2 regions of the Shinella sp. 1A1 genome follow, and region 2 is predicted to be linked to the other one. Evidence: riboswitches for the same ligand, from Rfam matches in the RefSeq annotation. Region 2 holds a riboswitch; the other holds the start of a gene.
The links. A riboswitch is a leader RNA that binds a small molecule or an ion and turns the genes downstream of it on or off. The one in region 2 is predicted to bind thiamine pyrophosphate.
Positions count from the first base shown of each region.

Region 1: another riboswitch for thiamine pyrophosphate. It lies ahead of thiC (phosphomethylpyrimidine synthase ThiC); the one in region 2 lies ahead of thiD (bifunctional hydroxymethylpyrimidine kinase/phosphomethylpyrimidine kinase).

Region 1 covers NZ_AP039671.1:2,653,819-2,657,758, reverse strand. Annotated here, with positions in the region: gene thiO (glycine oxidase ThiO) at 1-800, opposite strand, end outside; gene thiC (phosphomethylpyrimidine synthase ThiC) at 803-2,614, opposite strand; TPP riboswitch at 2,706-2,822, opposite strand; gene ACZ48C_RS13010 (Bax inhibitor-1/YccA family protein) at 2,956-3,672, opposite strand; gene ACZ48C_RS13005 (anti-sigma factor family protein) at 3,704-3,940, opposite strand, start outside.
Region 2 covers NZ_AP039671.1:83,170-87,109, reverse strand. Annotated here, with positions in the region: gene ACZ48C_RS00465 (AraC family transcriptional regulator) at 1-555, shown strand, start outside; gene ACZ48C_RS00460 (LysE family translocator) at 629-1,243, shown strand; gene thiD (bifunctional hydroxymethylpyrimidine kinase/phosphomethylpyrimidine kinase) at 1,247-2,050, opposite strand; TPP riboswitch at 2,089-2,185, opposite strand; gene ACZ48C_RS00450 (peptide chain release factor 3) at 2,236-3,816, opposite strand; gene dut (dUTP diphosphatase) at 3,910-3,940, shown strand, end outside.

The sequences.
Region 1 (3,940 bases), 880 kb from region 2:
TCCACGAGCCGCGCCTCGCCGAAGGCCGGGTGCAAGGCATAGGCGGCGTTGAGGAGCTCCATCAGCGAGCGGGCGGTGACGGGGCCGGCGTCATCGCTCTCGATCATCGTCGCCCCGACCATGAAGCGGCCCGCCTCCCGCGGCACAATATAGATCGGATGGCGGGGGTGGAGCAGGCGGACGGGGCGGGACAGGCGAATCTCGGCGGTTTCGAGGCCGAGCATTTCGCCGCGCACGCCCCGCAGGCCCGGCAGGCGGCCGATCCGCGCCGCGCCGGTGCAGTCGATCACCCGGTCATGGCCACCGGCCTTGCCGCCCGCGCCGAAGAGGAAGCGCATGCGCGCCTCCTCGAGGCTTGCGGTCAGCGCCGCCATCGCCTGCCGCGGATCGAGATGGGCTTCCTCGCGGAAGAACAGCGCCCGGCGGAAGCGGCCGGCAAGGTCCGGCTCCAGCGCGGCGATGGCCGCCTCGTCCAGCCATTCCCAGCCGCTCGTCCGCCCGGCGAAGCGTTCGAGCTCGCCGGCATCGCGGCCGGCGGCAACGACCAGCGTGCCCTTGCGATGCACATGGCCGGGCAGCGCGGCTTCCCACCAGTCGGCGGCAAGGCGGCCGAGCGCCAGCACCTCTTCCTCGGCGCTTTCCCGCTCGCACCAGGGCGCGAGCATGCCGCCGGCAAAGCCGGAGGCGCCGAGGCCCGCCCTTTCCCGGCTTTCCGAAATGGTGACGTCGAAGCCGTGGCGGTAGAGCTGCCAGGCGGTGGCAAGGCCGGCGACGCCGGCGCCCTTGACGAGGATGCGCATGGTCATTCTCCCGAAAGCGGCATGTAGAGGTCGCCGCCCTCGCGGAATTTCGCGGCCATGGCCTCCAGTCCCTCCTTCTGCGCCTCGGCGCGGATATCGTGCGAGATGCGCATGGAGCAGAATTTCGGACCGCACATGGAGCAGAAATGCGCGACCTTGTGCGCCTCCTTGGGCAGCGTCTCGTCATGGAAGGCGCGGGCCGTCTCCGGGTCGAGCGAGAGGTTGAACTGGTCCTCCCAGCGGAACTCGAAGCGGGCGCGCGACAACGCGTCGTCGCGGATCTTCGCGGCTGGATGGCCCTTGGCGAGGTCGGCGGCATGGGCGGCGATCTTGTAGGTGATGACGCCGACCTTCACGTCGTCGCGGTCGGGCAAGCCGAGATGCTCCTTGGGCGTGACGTAGCAGAGCATGGCCGTGCCGAACCAGCCGATCATCGCCGCGCCGATGCCCGAGGTGATGTGGTCGTAGCCGGGGGCGATGTCCGTCGTCAGTGGGCCGAGCGTGTAGAACGGGGCCTCGCCGCAGGTTGCAAGCTGCTTGTCCATGTTCTCCTTGATCTTGTGCATCGGCACATGGCCGGGGCCCTCGATCATGACCTGGCAGTCCTTTTTCCAGGCGATCTGCGTCAATTCGCCGAGCGTTTCCAGTTCGGCGAACTGCGCGGCGTCGTTGGCGTCGGCGATCGAGCCGGGGCGCAGGCCGTCGCCGAGCGAGAAGGTGACGTCATAGGCGCGGGCGATGTCGCAGATTTCCTCGAAATGTTCGTAGAGGAAGCTCTCCCTGTGGTGATGCAGACACCACTTGGCCATGATCGAGCCGCCGCGCGAGACGATGCCGGTGACGCGGTTCACCGTGAGCGGGATGTAGTGCAGCCGCACGCCGGCATGGATGGTGAAATAGTCGACGCCCTGCTCGGCCTGCTCGATCAGCGTGTCGCGGTAGACCTCCCAGGTCAGGTCCTCGGCGATGCCGTTCACCTTCTCCAGCGCCTGGTAGAGCGGCACGGTGCCGATGGGGACCGGCGAATTGCGGATGATCCATTCACGGATATTGTGGATGTTTCGGCCGGTCGAAAGGTCCATGACCGTATCGGCGCCCCAGCGGATCGCCCAGACCATCTTCTCGACCTCTTCCGCCATGGAAGAGGTGACGGCGGAATTGCCGATATTGGCGTTGATCTTCACGAGGAAGTTCCGGCCGATGATCATCGGTTCGGCTTCCGGGTGGTTGATGTTGGCGGGGATGACGGCCCGGCCGCTCGCCACTTCCTGCCGGACGAATTCCGGCGTCACGAAATCGGGGATATGCGCGCCGAAGCTTTCGCCGTCGCGGGCAAGCGCCTCCTTTACCGCCTTGCGGCCGAGATTCTCGCGGATGGCGATGAACTCCATCTCGGGCGTGACGATGCCGGCGCGGGCATAGGCGAGCTGCGTCACCGCCTTGCCGTCCGTCGCGCGGCGCGGGCGGCTCAGCACCGGGAATTCCGGCGTCAGGCGCTCGCCGGTGGCAAAGCCGTTGTCCTCGGGGCGGACGTGGCGGCCGTCATAGGCCTGCGTATCGCCGCGGGCGACGACCCAGCCTTCGCGGAGGCGCGGCAGGCCGCCCTCGATGGAAACGACATGGGCGGGATCGGTATAGGGGCCGGAGGCGTCGTAGATGACGACCGGCGGTTCGCCGGAGGTCGGGTGCAGGGCGATCTCGCGCATCGGCACGCGGATGTCCGGGTGCAGTTCGCCGGGAATGTGGATTTTCCGCGAGGCGGGAAGGGCGCCCGTCGTGACGGTGGGGGTGAGCTTTTGAGCGGCAATATTCATCGTGAGGCTCCAAGTTTTCGTTTGGAGACCCAGTCCTAGAGCCGGAATGATGGAAGGACGCGGGAGACGGAATCCGGGTTTCGGATAGCCTGCCACAGCGCTTGCACCGTCCCTACGCCAGTATGAACTGGATCAGGTTCAACGGGTCACTGCGCTGCGAATGCCAGCAGTATCTCAGCCCCTTGTCGGGACCCCCCTGGTGAATGTCCCAAGCAAAGACGCTGGGAGGCGATTTGTCAACGGAGAAAAATAAGTAAGTAATTACTTACTTTTTGGCCTGCGGGCAAAAAGAAAACGGCGGAGCATTGCTCCGCCGTTCCTCTTGAAATCGCTTGCGAAAACTATTCGCGCTCGCCGGTGAAATTCAGCAGGAGCTGGAAGATGTTGACGAAGTTGAGGTAGAGCGACAGCGCGCCGAACACGGCCATCTTCTGCTGCGACTCGTGGCCGATATTTTCCGCATACTGCTCCTTGATGTTCTGCGTGTCCCAGGCGGTGAGGCCGACGAAGACGAGGATGCCGATCACCGAGACGGCGAACTGCAGGGCGCTGGAGCCGAGGAAGATGTTGACGATGGAGGCGATGATCACGCCGATGAGGCCCATCATCAGGAACGAGCCGAACTTCGAGAGGTCGCGCTTCGTCACGTAGCCGTAGAGGCTGGTGGCGCCGAACATGGTGGCGGCGATGAAGAAGGTGCGGGCGATGCTCATGCCGGTGAAGACGAGGAACACCGAGGCGAGCGACAGGCCCATGACGGCGCAGAAGGCCCAGAAGGTCATCTGCGCGGCGCTGGCCGACATGGTCTGGATCTTGAACGAGAAGAACAGGACGAAGGCGAGCGGCGCCAGCATCACCACCCATTTCAGCGGCGAGGAGAAGATCGGCACATAGAGCGCCGGCGTCGAGCCGACGACGAAGGCGATGAGGCCGGTGATGACGAGGCCGGCGCCCATGTAGTTGTAGACGCGCAACATGTGCTGGCGCAGGCCCTCGTCGAAGAGGGCGGCGGACTGTGCCTGCGCGCCGTAGCCGAAACGCTGTTGTACGGGTTCCATCGAAAATCTCCTTCGGTCTGGAAGCGGTTGATCAGTAGAGCGTGCGGGAAAGGTCCCGCGCGGTGTCCGCCAGGTCGTCGGCCTTGCGGCTTTCCGACACCAGCGCATAGGCGGCGTCGCCGATCTGCCAATAGGCGGCCCGGGCGTTGTCGGCATGGAAGAGCAGGACGTGCTGCACGGCAAAGGAGCCGGGGCGCACGGCGAAGAGCGACAGGCGCTCTCCCTTCGCCGGCTCCAGCACCAGCTCGACGCTTGGGCCGTAGGCGGA
Region 2 (3,940 bases):
CGCATGCTCTACCTGCAGCCGGCCGTCGTCGCTGCCGCGGCACGGGATATCTTCGAGGGCGACCCGCGCGAGGAGTTTCATGCGCCGGTGCTGGAGGACGGGCGTATCGCCGGGCTCGTTTCGGCAACGCTCGCCGCGCTCATGGACCGCGACGCCGCGCGCCTCGCCCGGGAGGAGCGGCTTCTCCTGCTCCTTGCCGCACTCCTGCGGGAAGAGGCGCCCCGCCGCGAAAGCCTTGCCTCGCCGGCCGTGAGCCGGGCGCGCGAACATCTCGACAGCGACCCGGCTTCGGCCGTGACCCTTGCAGCGCTTTCCGCCGAATGCCGGATCGGGCGTTTCCGGCTGGTGCGGGACTTCGCCCGCAGCACAGGCCTCACGCCCCATGCCTACCAGCTCCAGCGGCGCACCGAGCTTGCCCGCCGGCTGATCGCGGGCGGCGCGCCGCTTGCCGAGGCCGCCATGGAAGCGGGTTTTGCCGACCAGAGCCACATGACGCGCAATTTCACGCGGCGCTACGGCTATACGCCGGGCGCCTGGCTCGCCGCCCGCGCCTGATTGCGCAATTTCGTTCAAGACCCGGCCGGCCTTCCGGTGTTTCCTGCCGCTCCCAAGTCGCATGGAGCCCGTCATGACCACCGAATTCCTGATCACCTCACTCGTCGTCATCCTGCTTCCGGGCACCGGGGTGATCTATACGCTGGCGCTCGGCATCAGCGGCGGCTTTCGCGCCGGCCTGCTGGCCGCCTTCGGCTGCACGCTCGGCATCGTGCCGCATATCCTCGCCAGTGTCGTCGGCCTGGCCGCCGTGCTGCATGCGAGCGCGCTTGCCTTCGAGGTGCTGCGCACTATCGGCGTCGCCTATCTGCTCTTCATCGCCTGGAGCCTGCTGAAGGACAGCAACGCGCTCGATCTCGGGCCCGAGCAGGCGCCGGCGGAAAAGGCCATGCGCATCGTGCGCAAGGGCATCTTCACGAATATCTTCAATCCGAAGCTCTCGCTGTTCTTCCTCGCCTTCCTGCCGCAGTTCGTTCCCGCGAACGCGCCTGACGCCACCGCGCAGATGCTCGTCCTCGGCGGCGTCTTCATGGCGCTGACCTTCCTCGTCTTCGCCATCTATGCGGGGCTGGCCGCGAGTCTTCGCCAGCAGGTGCTGAGCCGGCCAAGGATCATGGTCTGGACGCAGCGCAGCTTCGCCGCCGCCCTTGGCGTGATGGGGCTGCGGCTGGCGCTGGCGGATCGCTGACGATCAGGCCCAGAGTGCGTGGAAATGATGGAGCGGCCCGTGGCCGGAGCCGACCGACAGCGCATCCGAGGACCGCACCGCGCCGGCGATGAAGCTCTTGGCCGCCGCCACGGCGTCAGGCAGCGGCCTGCCCTTGCCGAGTTCGGCGGCAATGGCGCTCGACAGCGAGCAGCCGGTGCCGTGGGTGTTGCGCGTCAGCACCCGCACGCCCTCGTACCAGCGCAACCCGCCCGGCGTCGCCAGCACGTCCGGGCTCTCGCCGCCCGGCAAATGCCCGCCCTTCAGCAGCACCGCCTTCGGGCCGAGCGCCAGAAGCCGCGTCGCCTGCCCTTCCATGGCGACCCGGTCGGCGGCCTCGGGCTCTCCGAGCAGCGCGGCCGCCTCCGGCAGGTTCGGCGTCAGCACTGTCGCGAGCGGCAGCAGGCGGCGGGTCAGCGCCTCCACGGCCGCCTCGGCCAGCAAGGACGCTCCGCCCTTGGCGACCATGACCGGATCGAGCACGACGGGCGTGCCGCGATGGGGGAGAAGCGCATCCGCCACCGCCCTGGCGATTTCCGCCGAGGCGATCATGCCGATCTTCACGGCATCGACGCTCACATCGCCGAACACATCCGCAATCTGCGCCGCGACGAAGGCCGGTGGCACGAGATGCACGCCGGAGACGCCCTGCGTGTTCTGCGCCGTCAGCGCGGTCAGCACGGCCATGCCGTAGGTGCCGCGGGCGGCGAAGGTCTTGAGGTCGGCCTGGATGCCGGCCCCGCCCGACGGGTCGGAGCCCGCGATCGAGAGAATGTTTGCGATGGCCATTTCGCCTCCTTGGGCGGAGGCGGTCTTCGGGCAACGGAATTGAGGCCCGTTCGACTCCCTCCGCCGGCATGATCCGGTTCAGGTTCAAAGGGTGCTTCTCAGCCCGCCTTCCGGCGGACGCCCCTGTCTCAAGCGGTTTTCGCAAATGTCGAGACACCTGTCACCCTGAAAGTGACAGGCATCGGTTACGCCTTGGTGACGTGATACTCCTTGATGGCGACCATCTTGATCGCCGGGTAGCGCTCCGCCTCATAGCGCAGCGAGAAGGCGTCCTGCGCCAGGAACACCGGATCGCCGTCGAGGTCGCGGGCGATATCGCCGCGGCGCTGGGTGACGAACTTGTCGAGCTCGGCCGCGCTGTCGGAAGAAATCCAGCGGCAGACGGAGAAGCGCGACATCTCGAAGGAGACCGGCAGGCCGTATTCCGCCGAAAGCCGCTCCTTCAGCACGTCGAGTTGCAGCGCGCCGACGACGCCGACGATGGCGGGCGAGCCGTCTTCCGGCGAGAAGAGCTGCACGACGCCCTCTTCCGCCATCTGCTGGAGCGCTTCCTTCAGCTTCTTGGCCTTCATCGCATCTTCCAGCCGCACGCGGCGCAGGATTTCCGGCGCGAAGTTCGGCACGCCCTCGAAGACCAGCGCCTCACCTTCCGTCAGCGTATCGCCGATGCGGAGCGTGCCGTGGTTGGGGATGCCCACCACGTCGCCGGCATAGGCCGTGTCGGCAAGCTGGCGCTGCGAGGCGAAGAAGAACTGCGGGGCCGAGAGGCCGATGGTCTTGCCCGTGCGGGCAAGGCGCACCTTCATGCCGCGCTCCAGCATGCCGGAGCAGACGCGGGCAAAGGCGATGCGGTCGCGGTGGTTGGGGTCCATATTGGCCTGGATCTTGAAGACGAAAGCCGTCATCCTGTCTTCCGCGGCATGGACCTTGCGCGTATCCGCCACCTGGTCGCGCGGCGGCGGCGCGAAGGCGCCAAGCGCGTTGATGAGGTCGCGCACACCGAAATTGCGCAGCGCCGAGCCGAAGAAGACCGGCGTCAGGTGCCCTTCGAGGAAGGCCTCGCGGTCGAACGGACGGCAGGCCTCGCGGGCAAGCTCCATCTCCTCGATGAAGGCGTCCCGCTCGTTTTCCGGCAGGTGCTTGGCGACCTCCGCCGCATCGTCCATCCGCGTCGGCTGAACCTGCGTGTCCGAGCCGCGGAAGGTGCGGTCGGCGAGGTGATAGGAGCCGCAGAAGGTCTTCGAGTGGCCGACCGGCCAGGTGACGGGGGCGGTGTCGAGCGCAAGCTTCTCCTCCACCTCGTCGAGGATTTCGAACGGATCGCGGCTCTCGCGGTCCATCTTGTTGACGAAGGTGATGATCGGGATGTCGCGCAGGCGGCAGACCTCGAAGAGCTTCAGCGTCCGCGGCTCGATGCCCTTGGCGGCGTCGATGACCATGACGGCCGCGTCCACCGCTGTCAGCGTGCGGTAGGTGTCGTCCGCGAAGTCCTCGTGGCCGGGCGTGTCGAGAATGTTGAAGACGTTGCCGTCATATTCGAAGGTCATGACCGAGGTCACGACCGAGATGCCGCGCTCGCGCTCGATCTTCATCCAGTCCGAGCGGGTCTGGATGCGGTCCTTCTTCGCCTTCACCTCGCCGGCGAGCTGGATGGCGCCGCCGAAGAGGAGCAGTTTTTCGGTGAGGGTGGTTTTACCGGCGTCCGGGTGCGCGATGATCGCGAAGGTGCGGCGGCGGGAGACCGCCTCGGCAAGGGTTTCGGCCATTTTCTGCAATATCCTGTGAGTTGCCGGGGTCTTTACAGGCTCCGCCGAAAAAGCGCAATTGACGAGGCGCGCCGCGCGCCGGCTTATGGGCGCATGAACGCGCACACCCCCTCCCAGCCCACGC